DNA from 3 places in the Massilia sp. UYP11 genome. Region 2 is predicted to be linked to each of the others. Evidence: predicted binding sites of a transcription regulator. Region 2 holds the regulator's gene; each other region holds the start of a gene.

Region 1 (6,578 bases), 490 kb from region 2:
GCTGCTCACCGACGACCTGATCGCGACCGTCGACAGGCTGCGCGCGGCCGGCGTGCCCCTGATGGCGCCGCCGCCGGACACGTATTACGAGATGCTGGACGAGCGCATCCCGGGCCACGGCCAGGATGCCGAGGCATTGAAGGTGCGCGGCCTGCTGCTCGACGGCGCCGTGAAGGACGGCCATGCGCGCCTCCTGGTGCAGATCTTCGGGGTGCCGCAACTGGGCCCGGTGTTCTTCGAGTTCATCCAGCGCAAGGGCGACGACGGTTTCGGTGAAGGCAACTTCAAGGCCCTGTTCGAGTCGATCGAGCGCGACCAGGTCAAGCGCGGCGCGATCGAAGGAGCGCAGGCGACGGCCGCAGCCTGATCCCGGGCCGGGCCGGCAGCCGGCGTTCGCACGGCGCACGGCCGGATTTGCTATCCTGTACACTTTTTGGCGGACGGGCAACGGGCCCGGCCGCCGTCTCGTGTCGGGAGTAGAGGTATGCTGGCTGCGTTCGCGGTCCTGTTGTTGTTCCAGTGCCTGGGCGAAGGCGTCGTATTCGTGTTCCAGCTGCCCTTGCCGGGGCCGGTCGCCGGCATGCTGCTGCTCATGGGGGCGCTGCTGGCCATGCCGAAGCTGAAGGCGCTGGTCGAGGGGGCCGCCAATACGCTGCTGTCGCACCTGTCGCTGCTGTTCGTGCCGGCCGGCGTGGGCATCGTGGTCGCCGCCAGCAGCGGCAGCGGCCACTGGTTCGCGATCCTGGCTTCGCTCGTGGTCAGCACCGTGCTGGCCCTGGCCGTCACCGGCCTGATCCTGCGCGGGATGGGTAATGCGACGGAGGGCGGCGATGCCTGATTTCGCCGGATTCAGCCATTTCTGGGTCTATCTTTCCGCCTCACCCCTGCTGGGACTGACCCTCACCCTGTGTGCCTACCTGGCGGCGCAGCGTATCTTCGCCCTGTGCAATGCGTCGCCGCTGGCCAATCCGGTGGCGATCGCGGTCGCACTGATCGTGGCCGTGCTGTGGCTCACCGGCATGTCCTATGAGCGGTATTTCAGCGGCGCCCAATTCGTCCACTTCCTGCTCGGGCCGGCCACGGTGGCGCTGGCGGTGCCGCTGGTGCGCCAGCTGCCGCGCCTGCGCCGCGCCGCCTTGCCGCTGGGCGCGGCGCTGCTGGCCGGCAGCGTGACGGCCATCGTGTCGGCGGTGGTGGTGGCGCTGCTGCTCGGCGCGACGCCGGAGCTGGCATACACGCTGGGGCCGAAATCGGCCACCTCGCCGATCGCGATGGCGGTGTCCGAGCGGCTCGGCGGCATCCCGGCGCTGACCGCGGCGCTGGTGATCGGCACCGGCATCTTCGGCGCCGTGTTCGGCCGCTACGTCTTCATGCTGCTGGGCGTGCGCTCGGAGGCCGCCTGCGGCTTCGCGCTGGGCCTGGCCTCGCACGGCATCGGCACCGCGCGCGCGTTCCAGGTCAGCCCCGGGATGGGCGCCTTCGCCGGCCTGGCGATGGGCCTGAACGGCGCGCTGACGGCGCTGCTGGCGCCCTGGCTGGTGCCCCTCGTGATGAGGTGGATGCAGTAGGGCACCGCTGCCCCGCACAATCGACAGCCGGGCTAATCTGTTTCCAATTCATTCATGACGGAGCAGATTTTGACCAACTATAAAACGATCAGCCTCGCCATCCAGGGTGGGGGCACCTACGGCGCATTCGGCTGGGGTGTCCTCGACCGCCTGTTGCAAGAGCCGGACCTGGTCATCGACGCATTGAGCGGCTCGAGCGCCGGCGCGCTCAATGCCGTGGTGGTGGCCGACGGCTACGCGCGCGGCGGCGGACGCGAGGGCGCGCGCCGGGCGCTCGACAAGTTCTGGCGCACGCTCGGCAGCGCGGCGGCCCTGAGCCCGCTGCAGCGCACGCCGCTCGACCGCATGGCGCCCACCTTCACGATGGCGTTCTCGCCGGCCTACCACCTGCTCGAACTGATGGGCGCCCTGATGGGGCCGGTGCGCGAAGGTCCGCTCACCCTCAATCCCTTACGCAACTTCCTCGCCACCATGATCGACTTCGACCGGGTGCGCGACTGCGAGGAACTGCAGGTGTTCATCGCCGCCACCAACGTGCGCACCGGAACCGGCAAGCTGTTCCGGCGCGAAGAGATGGACGTGCAGCGCCTGGTGGCCTCGTGCTGCCTGCCGACGGTGTTCGCGGCGGTCGAGGTCGAGGGCGAGATGTACTGGGACGGCAGCTATGTCGCCAATCCGCCCCTGGAGCCGCTGATGCGGCACTCGGCCGCGAGCGACCTGATCATCATCCAGAACAATCCGATCGCGCGCGGCGACATGCCGACCAATATGGCCGACATCGCCAATCGGTCCAACGAGATCGCGTTCAACATCAGTTTCGTGCGCGAAATCAGCGCGCTGCGCTACCTGGACGGCTTGCCCGACGAACGCCGCGGCGCCGGGGCGACGCCCAAGGGCATGCACCTGCACCTCATCAGCGGCAACGAGTTCCTGCAGGATCACGGCATCTCGGCCAAGATGAATGCCGAGATGCCCTTCCTCCAGCTGCTGCACGACCAGGGCGTCAAGACGGCCGACCGCTGGCTGAAGGAGCAGGGCGCCCATCTCGGGGTCAAGTCCACGCTTGACCCGATGCCCGTGTTCTTCCCCGACCAAGTCTAAGGTAAGAAGAACGCAATACGCCGCCGGTCTTGCGAGCGGCGGCGTGGTCGTTAGCAGTAAAGCGCGGTCAGGTATTGGCCGGCTGCGACTTCCATGCAGTTTTCTTCGGCTTGAGCGCGAACGCGGCCAGCAGGGCGCCGGCCACGCCGATCACCATCGCCGCCGTGCTGCCCGAGAAGCCGACCAGGTGTTCCTTGGCCAGCTTTCCGGCCTTCGGCCCCACCAGCTGCATGCGGCGGCGCGTCATCTCGGCGCCCATCTCGGCCAGGCGCTCTTTGCCGAGGATCGCCTCGGCGTCCGGCAGCAGCTTGGTTTCTTCCTCGGCGACATGGTGCATCACGTCACGCATCAATTCCATCACCAGCGCATCGTGGCGCGGGTCGGCGCCGGACGTGGCGCGCAGCTCGGCGATCAGGCGGCGCATGTCATCGTGCTCGGGCTCGGCCTCGTGGATGAACGGCTCGCCGCCGTCGCGCTGCCGCATCACCGGATAGAAGATCTCTTCCTCAAGCGTGGCGTGGATTTCCAGGCCGTCGCAGATGGTGTCGGCCAGCGCCTTCTTGACGGTTGGGCTCTTGTCCTTGGAATACTGGTGGAAGGTGACCATCACATGCGAATGGTCGAAGCGGATCATGTCGGTAATACTTGGGCTCAGTCGTTTGAGATTCATGGTAGTACCCCCGTTCGTGATTGTTTGAACAATATGGTAGGCCGGGTCGGCGCGGGAAGACTGTAGGCGCGCGCGCCGGTGGCTTGTCGGCCACCGGCCCAGCCGGGCGCGCGCTTCGGATGGCAGATACACGCGGACCAGGAATGGTGACGCGGAATATCGAAGCGCGATGTTGAAGAGGAATGTTGAACTGAAACAATTGCATGTCACATATGTCCTACATGGACACGGGACGACTCCTGACTGTCAGTTCACTGCCGACCTGCGAACATGGGTGTTCGAGCTGCCGGTCCCGGCGGCAGCCTCTTTAACGGCAGGGCACGCAGCTCGCGTGGGTGCCGGAGTTCCACCTCAACGGAGAATCCTGACATGTTTGCACACAACAAGCGCTTGCAATATACAGTCCGCGTCAGCGGGCCCAACCCGGCCCTGGCGAACCTCATGCTCGAACAGTTCGGGGGACCGCAGGGCGAGCTGGCTGCGGCCATGCGGTACTTCACCCAGGCCGTCGCCGAAGACGATCCAGGCCGCAAGGACATGCTGTTCGACATCGCGACCGAGGAGCTGAGCCACCTGGAGGTGATCGGCAACATCGTCGCCATGCTGAACAAGGGGGCCAAGGGCCGCCTGGCCGAAGCCATCGACACCGAGGCCGACATGTACCGCGCCATCACCGGTCCGGGCAACGACAGCCATATCACGCAAGTGCTGTACGGGGCCGGCGCGCCGCTGACCAACTCGGCCGGCGTGCCGTGGACCGCCGCCTACATCGACTCGATCACCGAGCCGACCGCCGACCTGCGCTCGAACATCGCCGCCGAGGCGCGCGCCAAGATCGTCTACGAGCGCCTGATCGCGCTGACCGACGACCCGGGGGTGAAAGAGGCGCTGGGCTTCCTGATGACGCGCGAAGTGGCGCACATGAAGTCGTTCGAGAAGGCGCTGTATGCGATGGAGCCCAACTTCCCACCGGGCAAGATGCCGGTGATCCCGGCCTTCGCCAGCGTTTACTACAATATGTCGCAAGGCGCGGGCGAGGTGCGCGGCGCCTGGAACCAGGGCGCCGACTGGGACTTCATCAGCGACCGCGAGAAGCAGATGGCCGTCGACGGCGGCTCGGGCGAGGCCGAAGTGGCCCTGCCGACCGATGACATCGATGTCCTGCGCAATATGGCGATGCGCACGATGTCCGATCCCACGGCCACGCCACGGACCGGTTCCGAATTGGGCATGATGCAATCGGCAACTGGTGGTACGATGGGTGGATCGGGCGGCAATGCGATGGGCGACGCCAACGTCGGCTCCAAGGGCGGTCCGCTCGACGATACCGGCGCCGGCAAACCGAAGCGCGGCGCCAAGCCGCAGAAGTGATCCCCGCCGTGCCGGTCGCCGCCCCACGCGTGGTGCGGGGCGGCCTGGCGCGGTCTTTGACAGGAACAGGCATGCAACTCCAAACCGACAAGAGCAACGACCCTCGTGGCCTTGCCCGCTGGCTGACCCCACGCCGCGCCATCGGTTTCGGCATCTGCGCCATCGGCTTTCTCGTCCTGCTCGGCAGCATGGTCGAGCAGATCATCAACGCCAATCCCAAGATGCTGGCGGCCCTGGCGGGCGGCAGCACCGCGGCGGCGGCAACTGCCCTGGGCACCTTGCCGGTCCTGTTCGCACAAAATTTCACCAAGCGCACCTACGATTGCTTCCTCGGCTTCGGTGCCGGCGTCATGCTCGGCGCCACCGCGTTTTCGCTGGTGATCCCGGCGCTGTCGGCCGCCAAGACGGCAGGGGCGGGCAACTGGGAATCGAGTCTCATGGTCGGCGCCGGCATCATGTTCGGCGCCGGCGCCATCCTGCTGCTCGGGCGCGCGGTGCGCACCGAGGGCATCCTGTCCAACGAGCCCGACAAAGTGTCGGTGCGGCGCGCCTGGCTGTTCGTGTGGGCCGTGGCCCTGCACAACCTGCCGGAAGGCCTGGCCATCGGCGTGGCCTTCGCCGGCATCGACCTCGAGAAAGCCACCTCGCTCGCTACCGGCGTGTCGATCCAGGACGTGCCCGAAGGTCTGGTGGTGGCGCTCGCGCTGCACGCAGTCGGCTACAGCCGCCTGGCCGCGGTCGGCATGGGCGTGGCCTCGGGCCTGGTCGAGCCGATCGCCGCCGTGTTCGGCGTGGCCCTCATCGGCATCTCGGCCGGCCTGCTGCCGTATGCGCTGGCCGCCGCCGCCGGCGCCATGCTGCTGGTGATCGTCAACGACGTGATCCCCGAGTCGCGCCAGTCGGGCAACGGCACCCAGGCCAGCATCGCACTGGTCTTCGGCTTCATCCTGATGACGGTGCTCGACACGGCGCTGTCGTGACATCCCGGTGACCGGCATGGCGGGATGGTCGCATTGACGATCATCCCATGCTTGCCACCACCGCATGACCATCCCCTCCAAACGGAACACACCCGTCAGCGCATGCTCGACGTCGCGGCGCGCGCAGGGCACGCAGGTGCTCGCCTTGCGCGTGCGCGCCATCGACACCGACCCGACGCGGGAGATCTTCCTCCCCAGGCGGGCGCCGTCCACGGCCGCTAAACGCGGCTATGCGGCTATGCGGCTATGCGGCTACGCGGCGCTGGACGCGGGCGCGCACGAAGTCATGAGCGCCAAAGTGACGCAGGCGGTGAAGTCCGGGCTGTCGAGCATGCCGGGCATTGACACCGGGGCCAGCCGCGACAATGTGTGCACAAATCGCCGCCCGGCGCCGGCTGGACTCGCGCCGCATGCCCCCGAGCCGACGACCGCCAGTATCGTCAAGCCGATGAGCGATGGCGGGGCCGGCGCGCGCCGCTTTCGCGTCCTGACGGCGCTCGGCATCTATTCCGGCGCGGAGAATCGCCCGCCGCCAGCATCGCCATGGTCGAATAGCACGGCAAGCAGCGCATTACGAACCGTGGCCACGAACACGAGCAGTCGGCCAATCCCCGGCAATGGCGCACGGCGCGCGACCAGGTGCGATATACAGGGTTGAAAAGCAGGGTTGAAAAGCAGAGCTGAAAAGCAGAGCCCAAAGCCGAGCCCAAAGCCGAGCCCAAAAAAAAAGGCGGCCCCGCGGGGCCGCCGTCATGTCACGTCAGGCGACAGGCATCAGTCGCGAATCTCCAGCTTGCGGTTCAGGCTCAGCGCCGCCAGCGAGGCCACGGCGCCCGACAGCAGGTACAGGCTGACGTAGCCCAGGCCGAAGTGGGCCGACAGGCCGAG
Region 2 (6,578 bases):
AGGATCTGGTCCTTGGACAGCGCCTGCTCGATCTTGTAGGCGAGGGCGACCTCGCGCAGCTTGCGCGGCAGGGTCTTGTCGCGCGACAGGAAGAAGTTGCGCGCCACCTGCATCGTGATGGTCGAGGCGCCCTGGCTGCCGAAGTCGCCGATATTGGCCTTGGCCGCGCCGAGCGCGCGGATCCAGTCGACCCCGCCGTGCTCGTAGAAACGGGTGTCCTCGATCGCCAGCACGGCCGCCTTGAGCAGCGCCGGCACCCTGGATACGGGGACGAACTCGCGCCGCTCGGCGCCGAATTCGCCGATCAGGACCTGGTCGGCGGTGTACACGCGCAGCGGGATCTTCGGACGGTAGTCGGTGACGGCCTTGATGTCGGGGACCTCCGGCAGGATGGAGGCGCCGGCCACGCGAGGGGCGGTCGCGAGCAGCAGGGAGCAGAACAGGATGACGAGGGAGCGGGGTGATTTCATGACGGCTTCGTGGACGGTTGGTCGAACGCGGCCGATCTTACTGTCGCGCGCCGCCCGGGTCATGCGCAAAGGCCCAGGTAGCGCGACATGCCCCAGAGCGCAGCGTCTGGCGCTACCTTGGTAGCGCCGTCGGTGGGCGGCGCATTCGGGGCAGGGGCCGACGCGGGTCGCACGGAACGGGTATCCTTGCGCCAGTCGATTTTAATCAGGAGAGATGGATGAACACCAAATACAGCGCACTGGTCGTCGGCGCCAGCGGCATCATCGGCCATGCGGTCGTGCGCGAGCTGCACGGACGACCCGACTGGAAGGTGCGGGCCTTGCCGCGCACCTTCGTGGACGGCGTCGAGACCGTCAAGGCCGACCTGACCGACGCCCAGGCCAGCGCCAGCGCCCTGGAAGCGGCGCGCGATACCACCCACGTGTTCTACGCCGCGCTCAAGGGCGGGACCGACCTGCTCGACGAGGAGCGGATCAACGCCGGCATGCTGCGCAACCTGCTCGACGGCCTGAAGGCGGTCGGCGCCCCGCTGCAGCGCGTGGTGCACTATCAAGGGGCCAAGGTGTACGGCGTGCACCTGGGCCACGCGCAGGCGCCGTTCTACGAGGACGACCCGCGCCACATGACGCCCAACTTCTATTATGCCCAGGAAGACCTGCTGCGCGAGCGCGCCGCCGCCGGCGAGCTCGAATGGTCGATCCTGCGGCCCGACGTGGTGGTGGGCGACATCGCCGGCAATCCGATGAATATCGCGATGGTAATGGGCATGTTCGCCGCGCTCAGCAAGGACGCCGGCGCGCCGCTGCGCTTCCCGGGAACCGACAAGGTGTATTCGGGGGTGCTGGCCCAGACCACCGATGCCGACTGGATGGCGCGCGCCAGCGTCTGGGCGGCGCTCGATCCGGCGGCGCGCGGCGAAGCGTTCAACCTGGTCAATGAACCGTTCCGCTGGGAGCGCGTGTGGCGCCAGGTGGCGGCGGCCTTCGACATGGAAGTGGGACCCACGCAGCCATTCTCGCTGGCCAGGCAGATGCCGCTCAAGGCGGCGGCGTGGGAGCGCATCGTGCAGCGCCACGGCCTGCAGTCGATGCCTTTCGAGAAGCAGGTCGGCTGGTGGTTCGGCGACTTCGTGTTCAATACCGAGTTCGACATGGTGTCGGACATGGGCAAGATCCGGCGCGCCGGGTTTACCGAAGCGGTGGAGCCCGGCGCGACGATCGTCACCGCCCTCGAGCGGCTGCGCGCTGCAAAATGGCTGCCCTGACGGTGTAGCTGGCGCGGGCGCCGACGGCGTAGAATGGCCGGGTTGCGACGGCGCCGGCCCTGCCTTCGCATCCTGTGTCCAATCTCGCCTATCCGACCGCATGATTTTTCCACCATCCCTTACGCGCCCGCGCCGTCAGGCAGCGCTCCTCGTGCTGGCTTGCAGTGCCGGGGCGGCCCTCGCCGATGACGGCGACGCCATCAATCCCGACCGCCCCGACGTCGCCAACTCCAGCCAGGTGGTCGGCCATGGCCGCTTGCAGCTCGAGATCGGCGTCGACTGGGCTCGCCAGCGCAACGACGACCTGCACGTGCGCACCTTGAGCACGCCGGCGCTGCTGCGTATCGGCCTGGGAGACACGACGGAACTGCGCGTCGAGACCGACGGCCGCAGCATCGAGCACGCCGTCGATCCGGCGACGCGCGCACGCACCACGAGCGCGGGCTGGAACGCCACGTCGATCGGATTCAAATGGCGTTTTGCCGACGGCGAGGGCGTGCGTCCTGCGCTGGGGCTGATCGGCGCCATCGCGCTGCCGACCGGCAGCGCGGCACTGCGGGCCAAGGGTGTCCTGCCGCAGATGGTGCTGGCAGCGGAATGGGAGCTGCCAAACGGCTGGTCGCTGGCCGTGACGCCGGGCGCCGGCGCCGATGTGGACGATGACGGCGCGCGTTACCGCTACGCAATCCTGGCGGCGTCGCTGGGCAAGAAATTCACTGAACGCGTCCAGGGATTTTTTGAAGTGGCGGCGCCGCAGATCGCCTCGGCGTCGCATGGCTGCGATCGGGTGCAGGTCGACGCGGGCGTGAGCTGGCGACTGAACAGGAATTGCCAGGTCGATGCGATGGTGGTGCATGGGCTGAATCGGCATACGCCCGATCTGGGCCTGGCGTTCGGGTTATCGGTGCGACGCTGAGGCCGCAGCGGTTGCATCGGTCATCCGCGGTGCAGCCGATCGCCCCGGCGCACGCGGTCGTCACTGCGCAGGTGCAGCTCGCAAGAGAGCCGCGGCGTCATGGCTTCACGCCATCGGGCTGCAGGCGTCGGTGCCGGCCGCCAGCGCCTTGAGCTTGACCGGATCGAGCAGCGTCACTTCGCGCCTGTCGACGTGGAGCCAGCCCTGCTTCCGAAAGCGCGACAGCAGGCGGCTGACGCTCTCGATGGTCAGGCCCAGGTAGTTGCCGATGTCTTCGCGCGACATGCGCAGCTGGAAGCGGTCGGCGGCATAGCCGCGGGTGGCGTAGCGCGCCGACAGGTTCACCAGGAATACGGCGAAGCGCTGCTCGGCGCGCATGTTCCCGAGCAGGAGCATGACGTTCTGCTCGCGCGTGATTTCCTGGCTCATGATGCGGTGAAAGTGACGCAGCAGGGTCGGCACCTCGCCGAACAGGTCTTCCAGCCGCGTGAATGGAATCTCGCACACCTCCGAGTCTTCCAGCGCCACCGCGTCGCAGTGGTGGGTGCCGCTGATCGCGTCCATGCCCAGCAGTTCGCCGGCCATCTGGAAGCCGGTGATGTGGGCAGCGCCGGCGGCGTTCACCAGGCTGGTCTTGAAGTGGCCGAAGCGCACCGCGTACAGGTTGCGAAACGGCTCGCCCACGCCGTACAGGCGCTCGTCGCGCGCGAGCCGGCGGCGCCGGCCGATGATCTGGTCCAGGCGATCGATCTCGGCGTCGTCGAGGCCCATCGGCAGGCACAACCGGTGCATGCTGCACTGGGCGCAGGACTTGAGCGCATGGAGGTTCAGGTGCGGCTCGGCTTGCCGGGGCAGGGGCTGGCTCATCAGGAATGGTCGTTGTTGTTCGGCACACCGGGAATTATAGACGCCTTGCCTGGCTGATCCTCCTGCACTGCCGCTCGTCGAATTTCTTGCAAGAATTGTGATGCACGCTGCCGGAATGCGTTGGCCGCAACTGTGCGCGCTCGATATGAATCGGCGTCTACACTTGGTCCACAACTTGGACAACTGGAGTGATCGACAGTGTCATCTTCAAGTGCGAGCGGGTCCGCCGATACCGCCTTCTTCGCGGTTGCCGCGCCGGCCGCACCGCCCAGCGGCGAAGACCAGGCCAGGGCCGACCTCTACGCCTTGCTCTCGCGCCTGCTCCTCGCGGCGCCCGACGCCGCCTTGCTCGCCGCGCTCGCCACCAGCGATCCGATCCTGGCCGAGGGCGGCGATCCGGCGCTGGAACGCGCGTGGGAGCCATTGACCCTGGCGTCCGGCGTCATGGACGCCGAGACCGTCCACGCTGAATTCAACGCGCTCTTCGTCAGCATCGGCACGCCGCCGGTCGACCCGTATGGCTCGCGCTACCTGGCCGGCTACATGAACGACACGCCGCTGGCGCTGCTGCGCGCAGACCTGGCGCGGCTTGGCCTCGCGCGCATGCGCGGCCGGGGCGAGTTCGAGGACCACCTTGGCGCGCTGTGCGAGACCATGCGCGTGCTGGCCGCCGGCGCCCCCGGCATCCGGCGCCAGCCGCTGGCGCTGCAGCGGCGGTTCTTCGAGGCCCACATCGGCGGCTGGTGCATGCGCGCGCTGGACGACATCGCCGCTGCCGACGGCGCCAACTATTACCGCCTGGTCGCGCGCTTCGCGCAGGCATTCCTGGCAATCGAGGCGGAAAGCTTTGAAGTGGAAGGGGAGACCGATGAGCAAGCATGACCAACAGACGCCGGGCCAGCCCGATCCGGCGCGGCGCTGCTTCCTGAAGGCGGCTCCGCTGGGCGCGCTGGCGGTGGCCGCCGCCGCCCCGGCAAGCGCGGCCCTGGAGGCCGCCCCGGCGGCGCCCGACCCCAGGGTCAAGCGCGGCTACCACGAGACGGAGCACATCCGCCGCTACTACGAGACCGCCGCCTACTGGTAGGCAAGCCGAGGTATCCCATGTCACTGGTCAAGTCTACGCGCGACAGCGCCCTGAAGCGGCGCCACTTCCTGGTCGGGGCCGGCGTCGCCGCCGGCGCCGGCGCCCTGGCGCGCCACCTGCCGCTGAACGTGATCGAAGCGGCCCAGGCCGATCCGGTGCCGAATACCCCGGTGCCCACCGAGGTCAAGCGCACCGTATGCAGCCACTGCTCGGTCGGCTGCTCGGTGGACGCGGTGGTCGCCAACGGCGTCTGGGTGCGGCAGGAGGCCGCCTTCGATTCGCCCATCAATATGGGCGCCCACTGCGCCAAGGGCGCCTCGGTGCGCGAGCACGCCTTCGGCGAACACCGCCTGCGCTATCCGATGAAGCTGGTGAACGGCAAGTACCAGCGCATCTCCTGGGACCAGGCGATCGACGAGATCGGCGACAAGCTGCTGCAGCTGCGCAAGGACGCGGGGCCGGATGCGCTGATGGTGATCGGCAGCTCCAAGCACAACAACGAGCAGGCCTACCTGCTGCGCAAATGGGTGTCGTTCTTCGGCACCAACAACTGCGACCACCAGGCGCGCATCTGCCACTCGACCACGGTCGCGGGCGTGGCCCAGACCTTCGGCTACGGGGCGATGACCAACTCGTTCAACGATCTGCACTACAGCAAGGCGGTGCTGTTCATCGGATCCAACCCGGCCGAGGCGCACCCGATCTCGATGCTGCACTTCCTGCACGCCAAGGAGCTGGGCGCCAAGATGATCGTCATCGATCCGCGCTTTACCCGCACCGCGCGGTTCGCCGACCACTACGTGCGCGTGCGGCCCGGCACCGATATTCCGCTGGTGTGGGGCATGCTGTGGCATATCTTCAATAACGGCTGGGAAGACAAGAAGTTCATCGAAGAGCGCACCTGGGGCATGGAGGACGTGCGCGCCGAGGTCATGAAGTGGCCGCCGGCGAAGGTGTCGGACGTGACCGGCGTGCCGGAATCGGCCGTGCGCATGGCGGCCGAGATGCTGGCCACCAACCGTCCTTCGTCGGTGGTCTGGTGCATGGGCATTACCCAGCACCATGTCGGCACCGCCAATGTGCGCGCGCTGTCGATCCTGCAACTGGTGCTGGGCAATATTGGCATCCCGGGCGGCGGCGCCAACATCTACCGCGGCCACGACAACGTCCAGGGCGCGACCGACGTCGGCCCCAATGCCGATTCGCTGCCCGGCTACTACGGCCTGGCCGAAGGCGCCTGGAAGCACTTCGCCGCGGTCTGGGGCGTCGACTACGAATGGATCAAGTCGCGCTACGGTTCCCGTGAGCTGATGGAAAAGCCCGGAATCACGGTGTCGCGCTGGTTCGACGCGGTCAACGAGCAGAACCAGTTCATCGACCAGCCGAGCAATCTGCGCGCCGTGCTGTACTGGGGCCACGCGCCGAACAGCCAGACCCGCCTGCCGGACATGAAGGCGGCCATGCAGAAGCTCGACATGATGGTCGTGATCGACCCCTATCCGAGCATGACGGCGGCGATGCACGGCCGCACGGACGGCGTCTACCTGCTGCCGGCGGCGTCGCAGTTCGAGACCCAGGGCTCGTGCACCGCCTCGAACCGTTCGATCCAGTGGCGCGAGCGCGTGATCCAGCCGCTGTTCGAATGCAAGACCGACCAGGAGATCATGTACCTGTTCGCGCGCAAGCTGGGCTTCGCCGAGGAACTGTGCAAGAACATCAAGGTAGTGCACAACGAGCCGGTGATCGAGGACATCCTGCGCGAGATCAACCGCTCGTGCTGGACCATCGGCTACACGGGCTGCTCGCCCGAGCGGCTCAAGCTGCACATGGAAAACAAGCACACGTTCAACCCGACGACGCTGCGCGCCGATTCCGGCCCGTGCAAGGGCGACTACTACGGCCTGCCCTGGCCATGCTGGGGCACGCCGGAAATGAAGCACCCCGGCACGCCGATCTTGTACGACCTGAGCAAGAGC
Region 3 (6,578 bases), on a different contig from region 2:
GCCGGCCAGGTAACGCGAGCTGGCCAGGCTGTTGCGCAGGAACAGGCGGTGCAGGTATTCGGTGTGCATGCGGTAGGGCATGCGGGTGGCGTCGGCATTCCAGGACATCAGGTCGCTCTCTTGCTCGGGCAGGTCGAGCAGGTAGTGGCGCAGGCGCCGCGACCAGATGAGGTCGTTGGAGCGCAGCAGCTGGAAGGCGCCGGCCATCTGGCGCGTGTCGAGGTAGCCCTGCTGCCACATGGCGGCCTCCAGGAAGCTGACCTGGCTGTCGTCGATGAACAGCGACAGCTCGCCGGGCTCGGTAAAGTCGACCTGGGCCGCCAGCAGCGAGATGCTGGCCAGGCGCCGGTCATGGTCGCGCGCCATGGCGGCGGCGGCGATCGCGAGCAGGGTGCCGCCCAGACAATAGCCCGCTGCATTGATCTGGCTGGCGCCAGTCTGGGCCACGATGGCGTCGAGCGCGGCGGTGATGCCCAACTGGCGGTAATCGTCCATGGTGAGGTCGCGGTCATCGGCTTGCGGGTTCTTCCAGGACACCATGTAGACGGTGTGTCCGTGCTCGACCAGGTAGCGCACCAGGGAGTTGTGCGGCGACAGGTCGAGGATGTAGAACTTCATGATCCAGGCCGGCACGATCAGGAGCGGCACTTCGTGCACGGCGGTGCCGGCCGGATCGTAGCGCAGCAGCTCGATGAGCCGGTTCTGCATCACCACCTTGCCCGGCGTGACGGCGACGTCACGCCCCGGCCGGTGCTTGACCACGCGCGGCTTGCCCGCGAGCAGGCCTTGCACGTCGCGCCAGGCGCGCATGGCGCCATTGACCAGGTTCATTCCGCCGCTGGCCAGCACGGTGCGCTGCACGACCGGATTGGTGGTGACGAAGTTCGACGGCGCCACGCAGTCGAGCAGCTGGCGCGCGACGAAGGTGACGACGTCGGCATGGTGCGGCGCGACGCCGCGCACGGTGGAGGTAGCGCGGTGCCACCATTGCTGGCTCATCAGGAAGCCCTGGCTGAGCTGGCGCCAGGGCGCGGTGCTCCAGGCCGGATCGACGAAACGCTTGTCCTGGGCCAGTGGCCGTACCGGGTCGACCGCATGGCCGGCCGGCGTGGCAAGGTATTGCAGCCAGCGCTGCCAGCCGAGGACGGCGTCGGTGGCCAGCTCATGCTGCTTGTCGGGCGACATCAGGAGGTGGCTGGCCCAGTCGAACCAGGCCAGGCCGAGCGCGGCCGGCGACAGGTTGCCGGTGATGCGCCCGAGCCAGGCCCACAGCACCAGGTCGGCATGGACTTGCCCGCCGCCGGCGATCCGCGCATGGCGGTGGGTGCCGCCGAGCCAGGCACTGCCTTCGAGCCGGCGCGTGCTGTCGGCGGCATCGGGGCGGGGGGTGGGGCGGGTATCGGGCGCCATGGCGGAGGCTGGCGACATGCTGCGGCGTTCAGTGCGCGATCAGGAGCGGCGTGGTGCTGCCCGCCAGCAGCGCACGGGTGACGCCGCCGAGGACGAACTCGCGGTAGCGGCTGTGGCCGAAGGCGCCCGTGACCAGCAGCCCGGCATCGTGTTCGCGCGCCAGCTTCAGGAGCGCCTCGCCGGTGCTGCTGCGCGTGGTCTCGATGACGACATCGACCTTGACCCCGTGGCGCGCCAGGTGCAGCGCCATGTCCGCGCCCGGTTCTTCCCCATGCATCTCGGCCATGGCGCCGGGATTGACGAGCGCGAGCTTGGCGGCATCGGCCTGCCGCAGCAGGGGCAGGGCGGCGCTGATGGCGCGGATCGCCTGCATGCTGCCATCCCAGCCGACGACGGCGGTGCCGGGCAGGGGGCGTTCTTTCCAGCCGGGCGGCACCACCAGCACGGGACGCGCGCCGTGCAGCGCGACGTATTCGGGCAAGCCGCGCGCCTGCATCGGGATGCCCGGCACCACGATCGGTTCGGCGTCGCGGCTGACGATCACGAGGTCGGCGTAGCGCGATTCGAGCAGCAGGGCGTAGCGGGCGTCGTCCTCGAGCATGCGCGTTTCGAAACTGTTGACGCCGAGGCGCTGGACCGCGGTGCTGAATTCTTCGAGCCGCGCCTCGACCGCCTCGCGCACCCCGTTGAAATCGGATTCGGGCATCATCGGCGCGCCCATCGAGCCGACCAGCAGCGAATATTCGAACCAGGAGATGCCGGTGGCGGCGCTGCCGACGAGGTGGGCGTCGAAGGCATTGGCCAGCATGGCGCCGGCGCGCAGGCGCGCCTCTTGCTCGGGACTGCCGTCGACGTGAACCACGATGGTCTTGTACATGCTCGTTCCTTTCTTTCGCGCAATGCGCACTCGGGCGGATGGACGTGCCGGTATCCGCCGCTGGAGCAGGACCGTGGACGGCATCTGACCTATGTGCTTGGATTACTTGAAGTCCACTTTATTCCCACGCGGGGTGCGTGTCAGGAATGTGGTTGATGTGAATCAAAAACTAAGAAAGAAGGGAGACTGAACGCGAGTAAAAATTGTCCTGTATGCGTACGACTGCTCTGACGCAAGGACGCGGTGCCGATTACCTCTTTCAGGCCTTGTGACCGCGCGGAATGGCCGCATACTTATGTCATTACCGGCGATGTGGTCGGTTCTCTTGTGTCTCCATCTCGGCCCTGCCGAGGACTCGGTCGTTGCCTGCTTCGTGCGGCAGCGGCCTTTTTTTATGTCGTGTGCTCAGGTGGAGATGCCTGGGGTGCGTGCTGCGGCAAGGTCTGGCTCGGTGCAAGGGGACGGTTCGGCAGGAACTGTCCTAACGGCGTGTGCGGCCGGGTCGCCCGGCGCGAGCATTTCCCAGTTCGTGCTGACCAGATCGAGAACCATTTCCTCTTGCCGCCCGCAGCAGGTGCAGGTGCGCTGGCCTCGGGATGCGTTGTACTGCCAGGAATGGGTCGTGATCAGCGCGCCTGCGATGGCGGACAACACCGATTTTGATGCCGAAAAAAATCCCATGATGCTCACCAGAAGTTAACTTGGTCAGCGTAATACGGAACTTGTAACTATGCAAGATTTTGAACGGGCAATGGCACCGTTCGGTCGCTTTCGGCTACTCGGGTGTTGTGAAACGCCATACCCCACGCTGGCGGCCAGCAGTGCCGGCCTGCCGGTCACGGCGCTCCCCGGCTCCGCCGGCTGCGCAGGCTGGGCCGCCAGCGGCCAGCGACTCGACGTAGTGCACCGCGCTGACGTCGCCGCGCGCGAACAGCTGGCCGCCGCCAGGGTTCGCGCGCCTGCGCGGGCAAGACTGGAATACCCAACGAAATCAGGTCCTCGAGCATGCGAACTCTCGTGACCAGATCATCCGCGCTCGACATGGTGCTCGTTGGGGGCGGCCAGCCCGGTCGTTTCAACAGTCCCGATCCGTCAGGCGAAGCCCAGCATGCCGGCGCCGGCGAGCGTGACCAGTGCCGGCGCCACTTTCTGCAGGCGTGCATTGCGTCCGGCCAGCCAGCCGATGGCCATCAGGCCCATGCTCATGCAGAGTGCGCCGGCCGCTGCGGCGAGGCCGGCCGTTTCCTGTCCGTGCGCATGGCCATGCACCAGGCTGAACGCGCCTGCGAGGACCAGGCCAAGGACTGCCGGCAGCCGCGTGGCGCCAAGGCCCATCAGGCCCGCCACCAGCACGCTCGCCGCGAGCAGCGGCTCCACTGCGGGCAGCGCCAGGGGCGCGAACGCACCCACCGCCATGGCGGCGCAGACCGTTGCCAGCGCCTTGCGGGGGATGGCGGCGGCGCAGCTCCACAGCCCCAGCCCAAGCATGGCCAGCCAGTGGTCCAGCCCGAGCAGAGGGTGGACGAGGCCGGCGGCAAAGCCCCCGCTGGCGTGACCCGGGTGTGCCCAGGCGCTGCCGGCGGAGATCAGAATGGCCAGGATGCTCAGGTTGCTCAAGCGTTTCATGCTGCGTGCTCCTCGTTGACGGCGTCCAGCAGACCCTGTTCGCGGATGAAGGCGACAATGTCGTCCACGCCGGCGCCTGTGCGCAGATTGGTAAACACAAAGGGCCGGTCGCCGCGCTGGCGGCGCGCGTCGGCGGCCATGATGTCGAGATTGGCGCCCACATGCGGGGCAAGGTCGGTCTTGTTGATAATCAGCAAGTCCGAACGCGTGATGCCCGGCCCGCCCTTGCGCGGAATCTTTTCTCCGCCGGCCACGTCGATGACGTACAGGGTGAGATCCGACAGTTCAGGGCTGAAGGTGGCCGCCAGGTTGTCCCCGCCCGACTCCACCAGGATGAGTTCAAGGCCGGGAAAGTCCGCCTGCAGCCGTGCGATGGCTTCGAGGTTGATCGAGGCGTCTTCGCGGATGGCTGTGTGGGGGCAGCCCCCGGTCTCGACCCCCATCAGGCGCTCCGGCGGCAGTGCCCCGGCGCGCAGCAGGATCTCCATGTCTTCGCGGGTGTAGATATCGTTGGTGATGACGGCCATGTCGTGCCGGTCGCGCATCGCCCTGCAGAGCTGCTCGCACAGCGCCGTCTTGCCCGATCCGACCGGGCCGCCGATTCCCACGCGCAGGGGATTCGATTGCATGCTTGCTCCTTTCATGATCACGACCGGTACAGCCGGCCGCTCTGGATTTCGTGGTACATGGACAGCTGGGCCAATCCCGGCGCCCAGCTCGATAATTCGTCGTCAGGCAGCGAGCGCGCCTGCGCGGCCGCCTGCTCGATCGCCGGCCTCAGCCCCAGCAGCAGGCGTTGCCCGGCCACCTGGCCGAGCGGGATCGATTTCACGCACACCAGCACCTGGTTCTCGGTCCACGAGAACAGCATCGCCAGCAACGCTTCCTCATGCGGCACCCCCAGCGCATGCACGGCTTGCGCCAGCGCGGCGGGCAGGCAGGTGTCGCGCATCGGGCCGGATGGAACCAGATTCAGTTCCATGAGCAGCCGGGTCAGCGAGTAGCCCATCTGCACCGTTTCCGCACGCAGCTCCGCGCTTTCGCGCGAGGCCAGGTAACGCGCGTTCCATTGCCAGAATGCTTCGCTGCCCCCGGCGCTGTCCTCAGCGCCATTGCCGCTGCTATTGCCAATCCTGCAGGCGGCCAGCAGGCGCCAGAACACGGCGCCGTCCCATGGCGCCAGCACATCGCCCAGCTGGCGCGCCAGATAGCGCGCCGCGCTGTCCGGACACCGCACGCTGCCGCGTTCGATGGCCGTTTCGAGGCCTTGCGAATAGCTGTACGCGCCGATTGGCAGCGACGGGCTGGCCAATTGCAGCAGGTGCAGCAGGGCCGTCCCGTTCACGCGCTCTCCGCGTCGCCCGGGCGGTGGATTTTCTGGCGCAGCGGAACAGGGGCAAGCAGGTGGCGCGATTCGTGGCCATGGGCGTGGCCGTGGCCACCGCCATACGCCCCGGGCTCCGGATGGAACGCCGCATGCTCTTCTGTTACGGTGGCGCCCAGGCCGGCCAGCATGTCGCGCAGCACCGGATCGGCGCGGATGCGCAGGTGGTCGACGCCGATCTGCACCTGGCCGTGGCGGTTGCCGAGGTGGAACGCGCAGCGCACCAGCGCTTGTGGATCGTGTGCGCTGACGCGGTAGGTTGCTTCCATCGCCGCGCGGACGCGCACCACCGCGCCTTCCGGTCCGGTGAGCAGGTCGCCGTCGCGCAGCACCGAGCCGCGCGGCAGGAACAGCGCCGCCGCTGCGCCCGACGCGAGCGAGAGACGCAAGCGGCAGCGCTCGCGCTGGTCGTAGGCCAGCACTGCTTCATCAGTGACATGCGCAGTGACATGCGCGGTGGCATGGTCGGCCCGCTCGAGGCGGGTATGCAGGGTCAGCATCGGATAGTCCTCCAAAATACGCCTCAAAACAGAAAGTAGCGCTGCGCCAGCGGCAGCTCGGTGGCCGGTTCGCAGGTGAGGAGCTGGCCGTCGGCGCGCACCTCGTAGGTTTCGGGGTCCACCTGCATGACGGGGGTGGCGCTGTTGTGGATCATGTCGGCCTTGGCCAGGCCGCGCGTGCCGCGGATCGGCAACACCGTCTTCGTCAGCTGCAGGCGCTGCGCGATGCCGTCGTCGAACGCCGCCTGCGAGACGAAGGTCACGGACTTTTTCAGTCCGCCGCCGAATGCCCCGAACATCGGCCGGTAGTGCACCGGCTGCGGCGTCGGAATGGACGCATTCGGGTCGCCCATCTGCGCCATCGCGATCATGCCGGCCTTCAGGATCATCGACGGCTTGGCCCCGAAGAACGCCGGCTTCCACAGCACCAGGTCGGCCAGCTTGCCGACCTCGATCGAGCCCACTACGTGCGCTACGCCGTGGGTGATGGCCGGATTGATCGTGTATTTCGCGATGTAGCGCCGGACGCGGAAGTTGTCGTGGGTGGCCGCCGGCGCGTTCGGCGCGTTGGGGTCCGCCAGGTGGCCGCGTTGTACTTTCATTTTGTGCGCGCTTTGCCAGGTGCGCAGGATGACTTCGCCGACGCGGCCCAGTGCCTGGGAGTCGGAGGACATCATCGAGATGGCGCCCAGGTCGTGCAGGATGTCTTCGGCGGCGATGGTTTCGCGGCGGATGCGCGACTCCGCAAATGCCACGTCCTCCGCGATGGACGCGTCGAGGT

The links. The regulator FNR, encoded in region 2, switches genes on or off when oxygen is low (the NO sensors DNR and NnrR bind a similar motif). The targets are predictions, from matches to a motif close to TTGATNNNNATCAA.
Region 1: a site for FNR is predicted at 3,525-3,538, ahead of ABIB38_RS04085 (hemerythrin domain-containing protein). Genes of this name have one in related genera too.
Region 3: a site for FNR is predicted at 2,440-2,453, ahead of ABIB38_RS14030 (universal stress protein). Genes of this name have one in related genera too.

What each region holds. Positions count from the first base shown of each region.
Region 1 covers NZ_JBNDJE010000002.1:122,685-129,262, reverse strand. The annotation lists gene hppD (4-hydroxyphenylpyruvate dioxygenase) at 1-367, shown strand, start outside; gene ABIB38_RS04100 (CidA/LrgA family protein) at 485-838, shown strand; gene ABIB38_RS04095 (LrgB family protein) at 831-1,568, shown strand; gene ABIB38_RS04090 (patatin-like phospholipase family protein) at 1,638-2,669, shown strand; gene ABIB38_RS04085 (hemerythrin domain-containing protein) at 2,737-3,339, opposite strand; gene ABIB38_RS04080 (manganese catalase family protein) at 3,709-4,710, shown strand; gene ABIB38_RS04075 (ZIP family metal transporter) at 4,782-5,690, shown strand; gene ABIB38_RS04070 (hypothetical protein) at 5,755-6,348, shown strand; gene ABIB38_RS04065 (MFS transporter) at 6,465-6,578, opposite strand, start outside.
Region 2 covers NZ_JBNDJE010000002.1:612,537-619,114, reverse strand. The annotation lists gene ABIB38_RS06225 (penicillin-binding protein 1A) at 1-470, opposite strand, end outside; gene ABIB38_RS06220 (SDR family oxidoreductase) at 689-1,735, shown strand; gene ABIB38_RS06215 (transporter) at 1,836-2,651, shown strand; gene fnr (fumarate/nitrate reduction transcriptional regulator Fnr) at 2,757-3,518, opposite strand; gene ABIB38_RS06205 (TorD/DmsD family molecular chaperone) at 3,717-4,400, shown strand; gene ABIB38_RS06200 (formate dehydrogenase) at 4,387-4,602, shown strand; gene ABIB38_RS06195 (formate dehydrogenase subunit alpha) at 4,620-6,578, shown strand, end outside.
Region 3 covers NZ_JBNDJE010000009.1:19,267-25,844, forward strand. The annotation lists gene ABIB38_RS14025 (PHA/PHB synthase family protein) at 1-1,428, opposite strand, end outside; gene ABIB38_RS14030 (universal stress protein) at 1,439-2,287, opposite strand; gene ABIB38_RS14035 (hypothetical protein) at 2,693-2,968, opposite strand; gene ABIB38_RS14040 (HupE/UreJ family protein) at 3,380-3,913, opposite strand; gene ureG (urease accessory protein UreG) at 3,910-4,542, opposite strand; gene ABIB38_RS14050 (urease accessory protein UreF) at 4,560-5,258, opposite strand; gene ureE (urease accessory protein UreE) at 5,255-5,797, opposite strand; gene ureC (urease subunit alpha) at 5,821-6,578, opposite strand, start outside.